2 regions of the Serratia sp. Res13-Sevr-LER1-36-b genome follow, and region 2 is predicted to be linked to the other one. Evidence: predicted binding sites of a transcription regulator. Region 2 holds the regulator's gene; the other holds the start of a gene.
What was found. Region 2 encodes Fur, which represses iron uptake genes when iron is present. Its sites were predicted from a motif close to ATAATAATGAGAACNACTATCAA; they were not measured.

Region 1 (9,706 bases), on a different contig from region 2:
AGGTCTCCAGATCGGCCTGCTTCTCGGAAGGCAGCGTCATATAGCCCGGCAGGCTTTGTGACAGCAGACCCAAATCGGTCAGCCCCTGGATATTGGAGTGGCCGCGCAGGGCGTTCACGCCCCCCCCTGCCATGCCCATGTTGCCAAGCAGCAGCTGGATCATCGCCATGGTACGGATGTTCTGCGCACCGACCGAGTGCTGTGTCCAGCCCAGGGCATAGAGGAACGAGGCCGTCTTGTCGTTGGCGCTGGTTTCGGCGATATATTCGCACACCTTGAGGAAATCCTCGGTTGGCGTGCCGCAGATGTTGGTGACCACCTCTGGCGTATAACGGCTGATGTGCTTTTTCAGCAGGTTCCACACGCAGTTCGGGTCCTGTAGCGTAGTATCACGCTTGGCGAAGCCGTTCTCGTCGAGCTGGTAATTCCAGGTGGTTTTATCGTATTTGCGATTGTCCGCGTCGTAGCCGCTGAACAGGCCGTCGTCAAAGGTGAAGTCTTCCCGCACCAGCAGGCTGGCGTTGGTGTAGGCGTCCACGTATTCGCGGTTAATCTTGTTATTGGTGATCAGGTACAGCAAGACGCCCGACAGGAAAGCAATGTCGGTACCTGAACGGATAGGCGTGTAGAAATCCGCCACGGATGCAGTACGGGTAAAGCGCGGATCGATGACGATCAGCTTGGCTTTATTATGAATTTTGGCTTCCATCGCCCAGCGGAATCCCACTGGATGCGCTTCTGCCGCATTCCCACCCATGACGATAATTAAGTCGGCGTTCTTGATATCAACCCAGTGGTTGGTCATCGCACCGCGACCAAATGTTGGAGCAAGACTTGCTACCGTTGGTCCGTGTCAGACACGCGCCTGGTTATCTACGGCAAGCATGCCGAGAGCGCGACTAAATTTTTGGGTCAGCATACCGGTTTCGTTGCTGGAGGCCGAAGCACACAGCATCCCGGTGGAGAGCCAACGGTTCACCGTTACGCCAGCGGCGTTGGTGGCTTCGAAGTTGGCATCGCGGTCTTCTTTCATCAGTTTGGCGATGCGGGTGAAGGCGTCGTCCCAACTGATGCGTTGCCACTTGTCCGAGCCTGGAGCGCGATATTCTGGGTATTGGAGACGGCTTTCGCTGTGGATGAAATCCACCAGACCTGCACCTTTCGGGCACAGTGCACCACGGTTTACCGGATGGTCTGGATCCCCTTCGATATGGAAGATGCTCTCTTTGGCGTTTTTGGCGCCATCACCAAGGCTGTACATCAACAGCCCACAGCCGACGGAACAATACGTGCAGGTATTACGGGTTTCACGGGCGCGCAGCAACTTGTACTGCCGGGTTTCCGCCAATGCCACCGCCGGGCTAAAGCCCAGTGCGGCCACCGTGGTTCCTGCCATACCGCCAGCGCAGATCTTAAAGAACTGCCTTCTGCTGACCTGCATGGGGGGTCTCCTTTCTCTCTCGTGTTGTCACATTGTTTCAAATGACGCTTTCCCCCTTAAAGCGGGAAGCGCTAAAATCACTATTCTTATGTGGGTATTGGCCAAATGGGCCGCAACGGCGCCGCAATAATACCATAGCAGGCGTAGGGTTGTTACAAACAGGTGCCAGGAAAGTGAACAAAATTAACCAAGAGCAGCCCACAAATGTGAACGCGCTCACGGGCCTGATCCAGGCTCCGGTGTACCAGCGCGGGCAACTGACCACCACAGAGCAAGATTGGCTCGCCGAAGAGGTGCCGGTCGCGCTGGTGTATAACGGTATTTCTCACGTGGTGATGATGTGTACGCCAAAGGATCTTGAGGCGTTCGCCCTCGGTTTTTCCCTCTCGGAAGGGATTATCGACTCACCACGGGATATCTTCAGTATAGAGGTTAATCCCACCTGCAACGGCATGGAAGTACAAATCGAGCTTTCCAGCCGCCGCTTTGCCGGGCTGAAGGAGCGCCGCCGGGCGATGGCTGGCCGCACAGGGTGCGGCGTTTGTGGCATTGAACAGTTGGCGGATATCTTCCGGCCGGTCACACCACTGCCCTTTACCCAGACCTTCTCGCTGGCCAATCTCGATCGCGCCCTCAGCCAGTTGCGCCAGGTGCAGAACGTCGGCCAGTTGACGGGGTGTACCCACGCCGCAGGTTGGATCTCACCGCAGGGTGAACTACTGGGCGGCTGCGAAGACGTTGGCCGCCATGTGGCACTGGACAAAATGATCGGCATACGCGCCAAACAGGGCTGGCAGCAAGGGGCGATCCTGGTTTCCAGCCGGGCCAGCTATGAGATGGTGCAAAAATCCGCCATGTGCGGCGCCGAGATCCTGTTCGTGGTGTCTGCCGCCACCTCGCTGGCGGTGGAAATCGCCGAGCGCAGCAACCTGACATTGGTTGGCTTTAGCAAGCCAGGCCGGGCAACGGTGTTTACTCACCCGCAGCGTATTACCGATTAATCCCTAAACCACACAGTCTGTAGGGCATTGATAATCATTTTCAATATCATTTAATTAATTATAATGCATCATACTGCTTACGCGGTGCTCACATTTTGCGCCGCCCTACACTACTGGAGATGATGATCATGAGTTATTCACTGCCATCCCTACCTTACGCTTACGACGCACTAGAACCGCATTTCGACAAGCAGACGATGGAAATCCATCACACCAAACACCACCAGACCTATGTCAACAACGCCAACACCGTGCTGGAAGCTTACCCTGAGCTGGCTTCGCTGAGCGTAGAAGAGCTGATCCAGGATCTGGATAAAGTCCCTGCAGACAAGCGCACCTTTATGCGCAACAACGCAGGCGGCCACGCTAACCACAGCCTGTTCTGGAAAGGCCTGAAAACCGGCACCACGCTGGGTGGCGATCTGAAAGCCGCTATCGAGCGCGATTTCGGCAGCGTAGAGAAATTCCAGGAAGAGTTCGAGAAAGCCGCCGCCACCCGTTTCGGTTCTGGCTGGGCTTGGCTGGTGCTGAAAGGCGACAAACTGGCCGTGGTATCTACCGCTAACCAGGACAGCCCGCTGATGGGCGAAGCCGTCTCCGGCGCTTCAGGCTTGCCAATCGTTGGCCTGGACGTGTGGGAACACGCTTACTACCTGAAATTCCAGAACCGTCGCCCTGACTACATCAAGGCATTCTGGAACGTGGTGAACTGGGACGAAGCGGCCAAACGCTTCGCCGAAGCCAAGAAATAATTTGGCTTATCTCCGATGATGCCCGCTGATGCGGGCATTTTTTTGCCCGTTGTCCGCTAAAGTTTAACCGCCCCTTGCCGATGCTTTGTTCAATTGACCAACGCCTAAAGAGGGATAAATCATGGCGGCATTGAAAGCTTTGGCAGGAAAAATCGTTCATCTCACCGTAGGTAAAAAGCTCGGACTCGGATTCTCTCTGATGTTGATACTGGCGATCGTTATCGCTGGCACCGGGATAACCTACCTCAATCTTATCGAATCACGCAGCGACCGCATCGATTTCAGCTATCAGTTAACGGGCGAAATCAGTCAGGCTAAATACACCCGAGCCATGTTTAGCCAAAATTACAATACCGACTACCTTGAACGTAACCGCAAACATATCGAGAACGCGTTGCAGTTGGCCAGCCACGCGCAAAACCTGAATTGGGATGCGCAAAGCCGCAAGGATCTGGAGCTTTTGGTGGTGTTGCTGGGTAACTATGAGCAACAACAGAAAATGTTTGCCAAAGCCGTGGTGGATAAAGACGCGGTACGAGCCAGCTGGAACATGTCCGAAGTTCAGGACAGCCTGAGCCAAGTTGAACGCCAACTGGGTGCTGCCGATCTGCAACTGGCGTTTATCCAGTTGAACCAGAAGCTGACCCAGATCCGCTACTATGCCCGTGGCCTGGTGCTGCAACCCAATCGCGACTCCGAAATCCCATTACTCAGCGCTATCGACGACGCCCGTAGCGCCGCCAACACGCTCAGCCAACGCCTGAACGAGTCACAGCGCCCGTTGCTCCAACCTCTGTTGACCGTGCTTGACGAGTATAAAGGCCACATCGCGGCCTACCTGCCCGCCGTTGAGAATGAGATCAAGATCAGTAAACAGCTCGGTGGCTACGCTGACGAGATCGGTACGCTGGTTAACAATTTCATGAAGGATGAGCTGACGCAGACGCACAATAATATCAATACCGCACAGTGGCAGATGGGGATCACCACGGCGATCGCCATCCTTGCTGGCCTACTGGTGTCATGGCGTATCACATTGCAGATCACTCGCCCACTCAACAGCACCCTGGAACTGGCAGAACGCATTGCCAAGGGTGATCTACGCCAGGCGCAAACCAGCACTCGCCGTGATGAACTGGGCCAGTTGCTTAACGCCGTCGCCGCCATGAGCCAGAATCTGCGCGATATGATTGAGAAAATCCAGATGGGGGTCAGCCAGGTCTCCACCGCCGCCGGGGAAATCGCTGCGGGCAATACCGATCTCTCTTCACGTACCGAACAGCAGGCCGCCGCGGTGGAAGAAACCGCCGCCAGCATGGAACAGCTCACCGCTACGGTGAAGCAGAATGCCGACAACGCCCATCACGCTAACCAGCTGGCGACCGATGCCTCGCAAACCGCACAGCAGGGCGGCAAACTGGTCAACAACGTCGTCAGCACCATGCGGGATATTTCTAACAGTTCGCAGCGGATCGCCGAAATTACTACCCTGATCAACGGCATTGCCTTCCAGACCAACATCCTGGCCCTGAACGCCGCCGTAGAGGCAGCCCGGGCAGGCGAGCAAGGGCGCGGTTTCTCGGTTGTTGCCAGCGAAGTCCGCAATCTGGCCCAGCGCAGCGCCCAGGCGGCGAAAGAAATCGAAGGGTTGATCACCGAGTCGGTCAACCGGGTACAGAGCGGTACCGCACTGGTGGAAGACACCGGCAACACCATGGAACAAATCGTCCGCTCGGTCACCCACGTGCGCGATATCATGGCTGAAATAGCCGCCGCCTCCGATGAACAGACCAGGGGCATCGCGCAGATTGGCCAGGCCATCGTGGAAATGGATCACACCACTCAGCAAAACGCCGCACTAGTGGAAGAGTCTGCTGCTGCCGCCGATTCGCTGGAAGAACAGGCCGAAATGCTACTGCAAAGCGTCTCGGTATTCCGCCTGGCAGATAAGGCTGCGCCAGTGGAAACCAAAACTGCCCAGCTCAAATCGCCATCAATGGCCAAACCGAGCGCCAGCGCCGAAGACAACTGGACGACCTTCTAACCCCTCCGCCCGCCCGGTGATCTCCGGGCGGGTTATTCTGTTCCTCCCCCTCGACTCAGGCTATGCTAGACGGCATTAACGAGCGTGAATGGAGGCTAGCATGCACCACCCAGACGTCTATCTCGGTTCGATTCAACCCTATGAAGGTGGCCGCCCCAGCGCTATCGCCAAACGCCTGGTGGAGGGTACGCTGAAGCTTACCCCCTTGGGTCTGGCAGGCGATGAGCAGGCAGAAAAAAGCTACCACGGCGGGCCTGACCGCGCCCTTTGCCACTACCCGCGCGAGCATTACGACCACTGGCGTGAACAGTTCCCCGCTCAGGCAGAACAGTTCTGCGCGCCAGCCTTTGGTGAGAATATTTCGACCCTCGGCCTGACCGAGCATAACGTGTTTATGGGGGATATTTTCCGCTGGGGCGAAGCGCTGATCCAGGTGACCCAACCGCGCTCTCCGTGTTTCAAACTCAATTACCATTTCGCTATCGACGATATTTCGGTACTTATGCAGCAAACCGGCCGCTGCGGCTGGCTGTATCGCGTGGTATCAACTGGGATGGTCAGTGGTGATCAGCCGCTTGAGCTGGTAACCCGCAATAGTGATGTTTCCGTCGCAGAAGCCATCAGCATTGCCTGGCACATGCCGTTCGATGAAGAGCAATACCGTCGTCTACTGTCGGTTGCGGGGCTGTCGGCCAGTTGGAGCAAAACCATGCTGACGCGCATCACCAGCGGCAAAATCGAAGACCTCAACCGCCGTCTGCTTGGCCGTTAATCGGCACCAGGCAGAAGACATCTATCGATCTGGATTAGGGAGCTGCGTTATGGCTACATCACCTCATTCCATTCATCACGCGGCTGCGGCTGGCTATCAGGCCAATGCGGATCGCTACGTTTTAGGCCGCCCGGATTATCCGGCGGAAATCGCCGTTTGGCTGCGTGAGGTACTCGAGCTACAGCCCGGTAAGACCGTCATAGATCTGGGTGCAGGCACCGGCAAGTTCACTCCGCGTCTACTGGAGACCGGTGCCAACGTCATCGCCGTTGAACCGGTGGCGCAGATGCTGGAAAAGCTGGCGGCGGCATTCCCTCAGGTGAAAACGCTGGCAGGTACCGCCGAATCACTCCCGCTGCCGGATGAGTCTGTGGATGCCGTGGTGTGCGCGCAGTCCTTTCACTGGTTTGCCACACGTCAGGCGCTGGCGGAAATTCAGCGCGTGCTGAAACCCGGCGGCAAACTTGGCCTGGTGTGGAATATGCGCGATGCGCGGGTTGGCTGGGTACGCAAACTCAATCAGATAGTCGATCGCCACGAAGGAGATGCGCCGCGTTTTTATACCGGTGAATGGCGCAGGCTGTTTCCTTACCCGGGTTTTGTCCAGCTGCAGGAACAGGTGTTTATGCTGGGGCATAGCGGAGCGCCGGAGGATGTGATTTATAACCGTGTGCGATCCACCAGCTTTATCGCCGCGTTGCCGCAACAACAGCAGGAACAGGTGATCGAACAAATCCGCCAACTGGTGGCAGAGGAAGAGGAGCTGCGGGGGAAGGAAACGCTCACGGTGCCTTACCACACCTGCGCGTTCTTTACGACTAAAGCCGGATAAAGCAACCCGGAGAACATCGTCAGGCTAAGACGATGTTCTCCGGGGCTGGTTATCAGAACGCTTTTTTGGCGTAGCCGGTAACCACTTTCAGGCCCATCTCGCGGCCAAGTGCGGTCATTGGGTGCACCACGATCAGGCCACGGGCGCTTTTCTTCAGCGTGCCCATATCCGCCTGCTCTTTCTTGGTGATCTCACGGCTGAACGGCAGTTGGCTCAACTTCTGCGCTTCCGCACTCAGTTTTTCCACGCGCACGTTTTTCAGGCGCTCGATCTCGGTCTTCAGCTTCTCTTTTTCTTTGAGATGTTGCGCAATCAGGTCGGTGTTACCCTGCTGGATCACCACGGTGTCTTTGTGGTTCAGTGCGTCCAGCAAATCGCTCAGGCGCTTAATCTCGGCTTTTTCTTTCTCTTTCATCGTCTCTGGCCTGTTTTGTTCTATGGCGTAAAAAATATTCCGCTAGTGTAGCAAAATGCACGGCAGGTTACTCCTCACCTTGCGCAATTCCCGCAGGCAGGCCGCTCATCTCACAGGCTTTTGCCCCCACCCGCGCCAGCGCCTGGGTATAACGGGCGTTAAATGGATAGCAGCAGGAGAGGCGCAGGCCGTTATGATAACGCCCGCTTGGAGAATATAGCGTTCCGGGCGTCAGACAGATCTGCTCATCCAGCAACTGATGGAACAGCACCACCGTGTCCACCCCTGGTGGGAACTCCACCCAGAACACAAACCCACCGGCAGGCTGGGTAGCTCTTGTCCCGCACGGGAAATGGCGGGCAATCAGCGCCCTGGCCTCTTCCACCTGCGCCGCATAGCGTTTGCGCAAATTGCGCAGATGATGATCGTATCCCCCCGCCTCCAGGAACATAGCCAGCGTCTCTGACAACAAGTGCGACTCCGACATCGAAGACACCGCCTTCAGCTTGCGCAGCGCATCACTGAACCGCCCTCCGACCACCCAGCCGATGCGGAAATCCGGTGCCAGCGTTTTAGTGAAGCTGGAGCAAAACAGCACCCAGCCGTCGCTATCGAACGCCTTCACCGCCGGGCTGAGCGCGCTGCCAAATTGCAGCTCGGCATACAGCCCATCTTCGATCAGCGGCACTTGATGATCGTTCATCAAGCGTGCCAACCGTTTTTTCGACGCCAGCGGCATGGTGCAGCCCAGCGGATTCTGTATCGTCGGCATGGCGATGACCGCATTCAGCCGTTTCTCCTGCAGCAGCAACTCCAGCGCATCCAGCGACAGGCCATGCTGCGGGTCGGTGGGGATTTCCAGCGCTTTCAACCCCAGGCTGGCGAGCAGCGGCAACAGGTAAAAATAGGTAGGCGACTCCAACCCCACGCAGTCGCCCGGCTTGGTGGTCACCCTGAGCGCCAGCTGCAAGGCTTCCATGCAACCGTGCGTCAGCGTGATGTCACTCGGCTCCAGCAACATGCCCAACGTCATCGAGCGCCGGGCGATCTGTTGGCGCAACCGCAGGCTGCCCGGCGGCAAAGCGTATTGGCCAATCAGATTAGGCTGGCGGCGTAACTGCGATGACAACATCCGCCCCAGCTTGCCACCGGGATAAAAATCCACGGTTTGCGGGCAGGCGAGCGACAAATTGGTGAAGGCCGGGTTCTGCTGGGCGGCGAAAACCGTATCGATCAGGGCCAGCACATCATCCGCCGGTTGCTCTACCCGGTTGCTGGGTGCCGACGCCGTTTTCAACGCAGGCAAGGTCGCCCGCACGTAAAAGCCAGACTGTGGCCGTGCCTCGATCAGCCCCCGGTCTTCCAACTGGCGATAGGCTGCCACCACGGTATTGATGCTGACGCTGTGGCTCTGTGCGCAGCGGCGCACCGAAGGCAGGCGGCTACCGGGCGGTAAAGTGCCACGGTGGATAGCGGCCGACAATGTCTCCGCCAGTTGCAGGTAGCGGGTTTCCGGGATCTCGTCGAGCAGGGTCACAATTTCTCTCCAGGCAATGGGTACAGTTAGAAATCAGCGTAACTGTAACCATGACAATAGCTTATTTCTGGCTCTGTCACCATCACCCCATAGCCCTTATGCTGATGATCACCCCCAATCATGTATGGAAAAACCTTATGCTGGACTCTGCTTTTATCAGTTACGTGACCGTGATGTCGATTACTCCTGGCCCCAATAACCTGCTGCTCGCCTCGTCCGGCGTCAATTTCGGCCTGCGGCGTACCCTGCCGATGGTGTTTGGTATCAGCCTGGGCTGTGCAACACAGTTAGCCCTCACCACGCTATTGCTGGCGCTGATCCTTAACTGGGCCGATACCATCCGCTTTCCGCTGGCGGTAATGGGCTGTGCGTACCTGCTGTGGCTATCGTGGAAACTGTATAAGGCGGCCTCACCGGATGCAAAACAGCAGACGCGGCCAATGCACTTTATTGGCGGAGCCTTGTTCCAGGCGGTCAACCCGAAAGCCTGGCTGATGGCTATCAACGTGGCAATCCTGTTCACGCCTCATGAGGGAGCGTCGCTACATCAAACGCTTTTAACCATTGCAGGCTTCACCGCGGTGAATATCCCCTGCATCTTGATTTGGGCGTTGATGGGCGATCGGCTACGCCACGCTCTGCGTGTGACCTGGAAACTGCGGTTATTTAACGGCGTGATGGCGAGCTTAATGGCAGCAACCGCGTTATGGCTGCTGTTTGACGAATGGCGGACGCTGATGGCTTAAGGCTTTTGAGCACCGAGCGGGGAGAGCCGGGAGGGCTGTTTGGCGCCGATTTCCGCCAGCAGCTCGGTAATCGACAGCACCATGGTGGAGCGTACCATCTGCTGGTAACGCTGGTGTTGCATGGCGATCAACGATTCATCCGCCTCGCCGGGCTGTAGAAAAGTGG
Region 2 (9,706 bases):
CACCCGGCACAATTTTACCCGATTAGGGTTTTTTATTAGCGACCGTGCAGGGCAGTGGTGAACGCAGGCGGGCGCACTTTAAAGTCAAAGTCAAAGAGGAATTTTCTTATGGGTACGCACGGTGCTCAGCGTAAAACGCTGGCGCTCGCTGTCGCGGGTGCACTATTAGGAAGCGGATTCGTTATGGCCCCAGAAGCGCAAGCCGAAGGGTTTATCGACGATTCTACGCTGACCGGTGGGGTCTATTACTGGCAACGTCAACGCGATCGCAAAGACGTTGAAACCGGTGATTTTAAAACCAACCTCTCTCACTCTACCTGGAACGCCAACCTGGATTTCACCTCCGGCTATGCGGCGGACATGTTTGGTATCGATGTGGCGGCGTTCACCGCCATCGAGATGGCCGAATCTAGCGAGAGTGGCCACCCGAACGAAATCGCGTTCTCCAGCCGTAACCGTACCTATGACGAAGATTACTCCGGCGATAAAAGCGGTATCAGCCTGTATAAAGCGGCCGGTAAGTTCAAGTACGGCCCGGTCTGGGCGCGTGCCGGTTATATCCAGCCAAGCGGGCAAACGTTGCTGGCCCCGCACTGGAGCTTTATGCCGGGTACCTACCAGGGTGCTGAAGCCGGTGCCAACTTTGACTATGGTGATTCAGGTGCGCTGAGTTTCTCCTACATGTGGACCAACAAGTACAAAGCGCCTTGGCACATCGAGATGGACGACTTCCGTCAGAACGATCGCAAAACCGACGTTTCCTACCTGCACTCGTTGGGTGCCAAATACGATTTCAAAAACGACCTGGTGCTGGAAGCCGCGTTTGGCCAGGCGCAAGGCTACGTGAATCAGTATTTCACCAAGGCGTCTTACAAGTTTGATCTGGCCGGCAACCCAATGACCACCAGCTACCAGTTCTACGGCGCAGAAGACCGCATCGGTGATAATCGCGATCCGAACAGCATCTATGATGGCCTGGCGTGGTTGCAGGCGCTGACCTTCGGTTATACCACCGGTCAGTTCAACTGGCGTCTGGAAGGTACTATGGTCAAGGCGGAAGGTAACCAAGGCTTCTTCCTGCAGCGTATGACCCCAACCTACGCCTCCTCAAATGGCCGCCTCGATATCTGGTGGGATAACCGTTCCGACTTTAACGCCAACGGCGAAAAAGCCGTGTTCGGTGGCGTGATGTATGACCTGAGCAACTGGAACCTGCCAGGCATGGCCGTCGGTGCTTCCTACGTTTATGCCTGGGACGCCAAGCCAAGCACCAACCCGATTTACGATCAGAGCCAGCGCCTGAGAGAGAGCGCTTACAGCCTGGATGCAATGTACACCATGCAGGACGGGCGCGCCAAAGGCACTCTGTTCAAACTGCACTTCACGCAGTATGACAACCATTCCGATATTCCAAGCTGGGGTGGCGGTTACGGCAACATCTTCCAGGACGAGAAAGACGTCAAATTCATCGTTATCGCACCGTTCACCATCTTCTAATGCGCTCCCCGGTGGCCAGGCTGCCGGGGAAAGGTCACAGGACTTTAACCATGAAAAAACTGATGCTGATTATCGCTGCGGTTGCCGGGCTTAGCGCCTGTTCGCAATCGGCCGCGCCACCGGAAGATGTCAAGCTGCGCCAGGCCTACAGCGCCTGTATCAATACCGCGGAAGGTTCCCCAGAGAAGTTACAGGCCTGCCAGGCGGTGCTGAACGTGTTGAAGCAAGAGAAAAAGCACCAACAGTTTGCTGAGCAGGAAACCGTGCGAGTGCTGGATTATCAAAGCTGCATCCAGGCCGCCCATACCGGCAATGGCCAGGCGTATGACGCCAAATGCGGCAAGCTGTGGAAAGAAATTCGCGCAAACAACAACTGATTACGCAAGAGGTTGCAGATGAACAAGTTTAAGATGAGTGCTCTCGCCGCCCTGACGGCTACCGTTGGGCTATTGGGCAGCGTAGGTTCTGCCATGGCCAACCAGCAGGTGGTTGATCAACTCAGCCAGTTGCAGGTCAATTTGAAAATGTTGGACAACCGTGCTGCCGAGAACGGCGTGGACTGTGCCAAGTTGGGGGCCGACTGGGCGTCCTGCCACAAAGTGTTGATCACCTTGACCAACGGCAATCAGGAAATCAAAGATAAAGACTGGGCGATCTATTTCCACAGCCCGCGCCAGACGCTGAAGGTTGATAACGACCAGTTCAAAATCACCCACATTACCGGCGATCTGTATAAGCTGGAACCGACAGACAAATTCACCAGCTTCCCGGCCAATCAGGCGGTGGAAATCCCGATTATCGCTGAATACTGGCAGCTGTTCCGCACCGACTTCCTGCCGCGCTGGTATGCCACTTCCGGCGATGCTCAGCCTAAGATCCTGTCAAATACCGATACCGAAGATGTTCACCAGTTTGTTGCCCCGTTCACCGGTGACCAGTGGAAGCGTACCAAGGATGACAACAACATTCTGATGGTGCCGGAAAGCCGCTTCACCAAGAACCAGGATCTGAAAGTGTTGCCGATGGCATCGCTGCGTGGGCAAATCATCCCAACCCCGATGGAAGTTAAAGTCCATTCGAAGGATATTGACCTGAGCAAAGGCGTGGCGTTGGAACTGAGCGCCTTGACCAAACCAGCGGCAGATGCGGCAGCCGAGCGTTTTGCCCTGCTGGGCATTGAGAGCCAGGTGAGCGGTTATCCGATCAAGACGGATATTAAGCCAGCGGCATTCAAAGGCGATCAGGCCGTTCCAGGTGCCTACCAACTGAAGATCGGCGAGAAAGGTGCCGAGATCGTCGGTTTCGATCAGACTGGGGTGTTCTATGGTCTGCAATCCATCCTGTCGCTAATCCCTTCGGATGGCAGCAAGAAGATCGCGACGCTGGATGCCAAAGATGCACCGCGCTTCCAATACCGCGGCATCTTCCTGGACGTGGCGCGTAACTTCCACCAAAAAGACGCCGTATTGCGCCTGCTGGATCAGATGGCAGCCTACAAGCTGAACAAATTCCACTTCCACCTGACGGATGACGAAGGTTGGCGCATTGAGATCCCTGGCCTGCCAGAGTTGACTGAAGTGGGCGGCCAGCGTTGTCATGACCTGAGCGAGACCACCTGCCTGATGCCACAATATGGCTCTGGCCCGGCACCGCACGGTGGCTTCTTCTCCCGTCAGGACTATATCGACATCGTTAAATATGCTCAGGCACGCCAGATTGAAGTGATCCCTGAGATCGACATGCCGGCGCACGCCCGTGCGGCGATTACCTCCATGGAAGCTCGCTACAAGAAGCTGCTTGCCGAAGGGAAAGGGAAAGAGGCCAACGAGTTCCGCCTGGTGGATCCGACTGATACCTCCAATACCACCTCGGTGCAGTACTTCAACCGCCAGAGCTACCTGAACCCATGCCTGGATTCCTCCAAGAACTTCGTGGACAAAGTGATTGGTGAAGTGGCCCAGATGCACAAAGAGGCCGGTCAGCCGCTGAAAACCTGGCACTTTGGTGGGGACGAAGCGAAGAACATCCGTCTGGGCGCTGGCTATACCGACGTGAAAAACCCGGAAGCGGGCAAGGGTATCCTCGATCTGAGCAAAGAAGACAAGCCGTGGGCCAAGTCGCAGGTTTGTCAGGCCATCATCAAAGATGGCAAAGTGGAAGATATGGAACACTTGCCAAGCTACTTCGGTCTGGAAGTCAGCCAGTTGGTGAAAGCGCACGGCATTGACAGAATGCAGGCGTGGCAGGACGGCCTGAAAGATGCCAAAGACTCGAAGGCCTTCGCGACCAAGCATGTGGCGGTGAACTTCTGGGATACCCTGTACTGGGGTGGCTTCGACTCGGCTAACGACTGGGCGAACAAGGGTTATGACGTGGTGATCTCTAACCCGGACTACGTCTACATGGACTTCCCGTATGAAGTCAGCCCGGACGAACACGGTTATTACTGGGGCACCCGTTTCAGCGACGAGCAGAAGATCTTCAGCTTTGCGCCGAACAACCTGCCGCAGAACGCCGAAACCTCGGTTGACCGTGACGGTAACCACTTCGCCGCCAAGAGCGACAAACCGTGGCCGGGCGCATATGGTCTTTCCGCCCAACTGTGGAGCGAAGTGGTGCGTACCGACCAGCAGATGGAATACATGATTTACCCACGTGCCGTGTCGCTTGCAGAACGTGCATGGCACCGTGCCAGCTGGGAGCAGGATTACAAAGCTGGCCGTGAGTATAAAGGTGGCGAAACCCATCAGGTCGATACCAAAACGCTGGATCAGGACTGGCTGCGCTTTGCCAACCTGATCGGGCAGCGTGAACTGGCCAAGATGGATAAAGCGGGCGTGAGCTATCGCCTGCCGGTCCCAGGTGCTCGTATCATCGGGGGCAAGTTGGAGGCGAATATTGCTCTGCCGGGCCTGGGAATTGAATATTCCACCGACGGCGGCAAACAGTGGCAGCGTTATGACGATAAAGCGCGCCCAGCGGTGGCGGGTGACGTGCAAATCCGAGCAATCAGCCCGGATGGCAAACGCTTCAGCCGTGCCGAACCAGTGAAAGCGTAAGTGAGAACTCCGCCCACCTACGTGTCGGTAGAGGGGCGGAGATAGTGCAAGGTGAGAGCAAACTGCAATTGTGATAATTGAGTGGATATTTTTCCCCGGGCCTGTCCGGGGATTTTTTTGCCTGTCATCCGGGCATAAAAAAACCGCCATTTAGGCGGTTTTCACGTTCTGGCGAGCCAGAATCAGTTCTTGTTGTGCAGCGTTTCGTTCTCGCGGCAGTCACCGGTTTCACAGTGGCCGTACAGGTACAGGCTGTGGTTGGTGAGCTTGATACCGTGTTGCTTGGCGATATCGCGCTGACGCACTTCGATGGATTCGTCGCTGAACTCGATCACTTTGCCGCAGTCCAGGCAAATCAGGTGATCGTGATGGTGTTGCTGAGTCAGTTCGAAAACCGACTTGCCACCTTCAAAATTGTGGCGGGTCACAATACCTGCGTCGTCAAACTGGTTCAGCACGCGGTATACCGTGGCCAGGCCAATTTCTTCGCCCATATCTATCAGTTTTTTGTACAGATCTTCCGCACTGACGTGATGGCATGCCGGATCCTGTAATACTTCCAGGATTTTGAGTCGCGGAAGAGTGACTTTTAAGCCAGCCTTCTTCAATGCGGAGTTGTTATCAGTCATGCGGATTCAGTCCTGTTACTATGCTAATCAAGTTGAGGCGTTCTCGCCTATGGCATCGGTTGGCACAAAGCGTTAATTGCGTCTCATTATAGAACCGGTTGCTGCAAATAGAAACCGCCGGTTGTTAACAAACATATCTTTGCACGTTTACAGGGTAATCATGCAAAGCTTTGATGGATGGGATAAACCGATATCTCAGTCTACCGTGGCGAGGTAGGAAGTTACAAACTTGTAGCTTCTATTGCTCTAATCCGTGATGCCGATAACAGAAGGGCGCGCTATACGGCGCCCCCACCATGTGTTACGTATCCGCCGGGGCAGAGGCTTAGCCGACGATCTCGGCCAGGCTCAGCTCTTCAGTGATTTGCTTGACCCAGGCGTCTACACGTTCGTTGGTCAGCTCCGGTTGACGATCTTCGTCAATGGCCAGCCCGACAAAGTGATCATCGTCTGCCAGACCCTTGGAGGCTTCAAAATGGTAGCCTTTGGTTGGCCAGTGGCCGACGATGGCCGCACCGCGTGGTTCAATGATGTCGCGGATGGTGCCCATCGCATCGCAGAAATATTCCGCGTAGTCTTCCTGATCGCCACAGCCAAACAGCGCCACCAGCTTGCCGTTAAAGTCGATGTCTTCCAGCGTCGGGAAGAAATCATCCCAGTCGCACTGGGCTTCGCCGTAGTACCAGGTTGGGATACCGAGCAGCAGGATATCAAACGCTGCCAGATCTTCTTTGCTGCTTTTGGCGATGTCGTGGATTTCTGCCACGTCGTTGCCGAATTTTTGCTGAAGCGTCTTTTGGATCATCTTGGCAATGTTTTCGGTATTGCCAGTGTCGCTGCCAAAGAAAATGCCTACATGAGCCATAGTAAAGATAACCTTTTAATTCAAATGAATGTGTTGCGTAAACGCGGCCTGAGGCGCTGCCAAGGGCAGGCTTGCTCAGCCGTAAATGCGTATCATGCCAGAAATTTGCCCTGAGGTTTTATCGCGTTTATGCGATGCCTCTGCGGAGGTGGAACCGATCTGGCGTCATCCTTAACGCCGTGCCGCGCGTGCGGCGGCAGAGATCAGTGTTCTGGCTGTTCTTCTGCCAGTTGGGCCAACAGCATTTGTTCGATCAATTCGCTGCGGCTGATATTGCGCTGGTCGGCCAGTTTGTTGAGAGCATCTACCGCGTCTGCGTTGATTTTCAGCTCCACACGCCGTAATCCACGCACTTTGTCCCGTCGTAGCTGATTGCGCTTATTAATTCTAAGCTGTTCATCACGGGAAAGCGGGTTGGTTTTCGGGCGCCCTGGACGGCGTTCATCTGCGAACAGATCCAGCGTCGTGCGATCCGTTTGTTCTTTTGCCATTGTTGCGCTACTGCAAGGGAGTTTGCATCAAAAAGCGGTTTACGCTTCCAGACGGTTCGATTTACACAATTCGGGCCAATAAACCCTAACCCAAATTCACCCCCAGCCAAGTGCAGCTTCACACCTGGACAGGGCGGCAAAATTATAGCGCGCCATATTACCCCAGCAGATGGAGCGCCGACAATGCCTAACTTAGCGACAAACGCGCTAAGCTATTCTCTCTAGCGCGTTTTTTCGCCATTTAAGCTCAGGGCTGGTCAATAAAGCGGTGGATTGCCCGTAATACGGCGTCCGGTTTCTCCGCATGGACCCAGTGACCGGAGCCTGCAACCACATAGGCGCGTGCCTGCGGGAACTGACGGGCGATGTCATCGCGGTAGCTATCCTGCACGTAAGGCGAGAGGCCACCACGGATAAACAGCGTCGGGTGCGGCCAGGGTGGAACCTCTTGCCAGCCGATAATGTTCTCATATTGCTCGATCAACACCGGCAGGTTGAACCGCCAACTACCAGCATGAAAAGATTTCAACAGAAACTGGATCACGCCTTCTTCATCCAGCGTGGCTCGCATGAGCTGCGCAGCCTGCTGACGCTGGGTGATACCCGCATCGGTGACGGCTTGCAGTGCGGTAAAGATCTGGTCATGGCGGCGAGTGTCGTAATCCACCGGGGCGATATCGATCGCCACCAGCCGTTCAATTCGCTCCGGGGCTAGCGCGGTCAACGCCATCGCTGCTTTGCCGCCCATTGAGTGGCCGATTACGATGGCTCGCTCGATTTGCAAGTCGTCTAACAGCGTCAACAGATCCTGCGCCATCGCCGGGTAGGTCATCTCCGCCGCGCGCGGTGACAGCCCGTGATTGCGCAGATCGACCTTGATCACCGTATGCTGCTGGTTCAGATCGCGTGCCAGAACGCCCAGGTTATCCAGATTGCCAAACAGGCCGTGGATCAGCACGATCGGTAGGCTCGCTGGCGTGGCAGCCTCTGCGGCCAATAATTGATAATGTAATTTCATGGTGAAGTTCATGATCTTGAGATAATGAGTTAGGTTAACATGGCTAGAGAGATTATTGGTTGGTCCGCAGAATTTTGCCGATATTTCATGGTATGGTGAGGGCTTGGCGGCCAAGGCGGTTGGCTAAAGTCTGCTTTTGCCGTTTGGGAGAACATTGTAGTGTTCGCACCCGCGCTTTTAACCTTATAATCCCATGGCTTGAATGCACCAATTGGCTTCAGGTTCATAAGTAGAAAAAACGTACTGGATAAAGATGAAAACTATTGAAGTCGACGAAGAACTTTACCGTTATATTGCCAGCCACACGCAACATATCGGTGAAAGTGCGTCTGATATTTTACGGCGTATGTTGAAGTTTACCGCAGGACAGCCTGTGCGCACGGCTCCTGTGGTTGCCAGTGGCCAGGCAGAGCCGTCAGCGGCTGCCGTTGCAGCACAGCGTCCACGCGATCGCGTGCGTGCGGTGCGCGAGCTGCTGCTATCGGACGAATATGCCGAACAGAGCAAAGCTGTAAATCGTTTTATGCTGGTACTTTCCACCTTGTACACCCTCGATGCGGCGGGCTTTGCCGCGGCAACGGATTCGTTGCATGGCCGTACCCGTACCTATTTTGCTGGCGATCAGCAAACGCTGTTGGCCAACGGAACGCATACCAAGCCCAAGCATGTGCCAGGTACGCCTTACTGGGTGATCACCAATACCAACACCGGCCGCAAACGCAGCATGATCGAACACATCATGCAGGCCATGCAGTTCCCAGCGGAACTGATCGAGAAAGTTTGCGGCACCGTCTAATTTAGCGAACAGCCCGTCACGGTGGCCGTAAGCGACTCATTGCCCGGCCACAGTACTGGCATTTTAGGGAGTAGTCGATGGCTAATGACCCACGTGCCGGGCAACCCGCTCAGCAAAGTGATTTGATCAACGTAGCCCAGCTGACGTCGCAGTATTATGTGCTGCAACCAGAGGCCGGTAATGCTGCACATGCGGTGAAATTCGGTACCTCAGGGCATCGTGGCAGCGCGCTTCGTCAGAGCTTTAACGAAGCACATATCCTGGCGATTGCTCAGGCCATTGCCGAAGTGCGTCGTCAACAGGGCACCACTGGCCCTTGCTACGTGGGTAAAGACACCCATGCGCTGTCCGAACCCGCCTTTATTTCCGTGCTGGAAGTGCTGACCGCCAACGGCGTTGACGTGGTGGTGCAGGAAAATAACGGCTTTACGCCAACCCCTGCCGTGTCACACGCTATCTTGTGCTTCAACCGCAAAGGGGGCGCGCAGGCAGACGGCATCGTGATTACGCCTTCGCATAACCCACCTGAAGACGGCGGCATCAAATATAACCCGCCAAACGGTGGCCCAGCCGATACCAACCTGACTTCCGTGATTGAAAAGCGTGCCAACGAACTGCTGAGCCTCAAGCTGCAGGGCGTACAGCGTCAATCGCTGGATAAAGCCTGGACTGGCGGCCATCTGCATGCGCAGGATTTGGTGCAACCTTACGTGGAAGGGCTGGTGGACATCGTCGATATGCCAGCCATTCAGCGTGCGGGCCTGAAACTGGGCGTCGACCCGCTTGGCGGTTCCGGCATTGCCTACTGGCAGCGGATTGCCGAGCACTATAAGCTGGATCTGACGTTGGTGAATGACTCCATCGATCAGACCTTCCGCTTTATGCACCTCGACCATGACGGCATCATCCGCATGGACTGCTCGTCCGAATCGGCAATGGCGGGCCTGCTGGCCCTGCGCGACAAGTTCGATCTGGCGTTTGCCAACGATCCGGACTATGACCGCCACGGTATCGTCACGCCTGCGGGCCTGATGAACCCGAACCACTACCTGGCCGTTGCCATCAATTACCTGTTCCAGCATCGCCCGCAATGGGGTGCCAACGTTGCCGTGGGTAAAACGCTGGTTTCCAGCGCGATGATTGACCGCGTAGTGGCCGATCTGGGCCGCAAGCTGGTGGAAGTGCCGGTCGGTTTCAAATGGTTTGTTGACGGCCTGTTCGACGGTAGCTTCGGCTTCGGCGGCGAAGAGAGCGCCGGGGCTTCGTTCCTGCGCTTCGATGGCACGCCTTGGTCTACCGACAAAGACGGCATCATCATGTGCCTGCTGGCGGCAGAGATCACCGCGGTCAC

Region 1: the regulator Fur is predicted to act here: its motif matches at 2,470-2,492, upstream of sodA (superoxide dismutase [Mn]).

The regions. Positions count from the first base shown of each region.
Region 1 is NZ_JADACK010000011.1:99,469-109,174, forward strand. Features, by position in the region: gene fdnG (formate dehydrogenase-N subunit alpha) at 1-1,441, opposite strand, end outside; gene fdhD (formate dehydrogenase accessory sulfurtransferase FdhD) at 1,615-2,442, shown strand; gene sodA (superoxide dismutase [Mn]) at 2,571-3,194, shown strand; gene IMQ33_RS07455 (methyl-accepting chemotaxis protein) at 3,316-5,238, shown strand; gene yiiM (6-hydroxyaminopurine reductase) at 5,339-6,010, shown strand; gene IMQ33_RS07465 (class I SAM-dependent methyltransferase) at 6,060-6,842, shown strand; gene IMQ33_RS07470 (YibL family ribosome-associated protein) at 6,895-7,257, opposite strand; gene IMQ33_RS07475 (PLP-dependent aminotransferase family protein) at 7,325-8,794, opposite strand; gene IMQ33_RS07480 (LysE family translocator) at 8,932-9,540, shown strand; gene IMQ33_RS07485 (MltR family transcriptional regulator) at 9,537-9,706, opposite strand, start outside.
Region 2 is NZ_JADACK010000037.1:190,397-200,102, reverse strand. Features, by position in the region: gene IMQ33_RS22020 (OprD family outer membrane porin) at 109-1,497, shown strand; gene chiQ (ChiQ/YbfN family lipoprotein) at 1,548-1,874, shown strand; gene IMQ33_RS22010 (beta-N-acetylhexosaminidase) at 1,893-4,556, shown strand; gene fur (ferric iron uptake transcriptional regulator) at 4,739-5,185, opposite strand; gene fldA (flavodoxin FldA) at 5,511-6,050, opposite strand; gene ybfE (LexA regulated protein) at 6,254-6,541, opposite strand; gene ybfF (esterase) at 6,789-7,571, opposite strand; gene seqA (replication initiation negative regulator SeqA) at 7,813-8,355, shown strand; gene pgm (phosphoglucomutase (alpha-D-glucose-1,6-bisphosphate-dependent)) at 8,433-9,706, shown strand, end outside.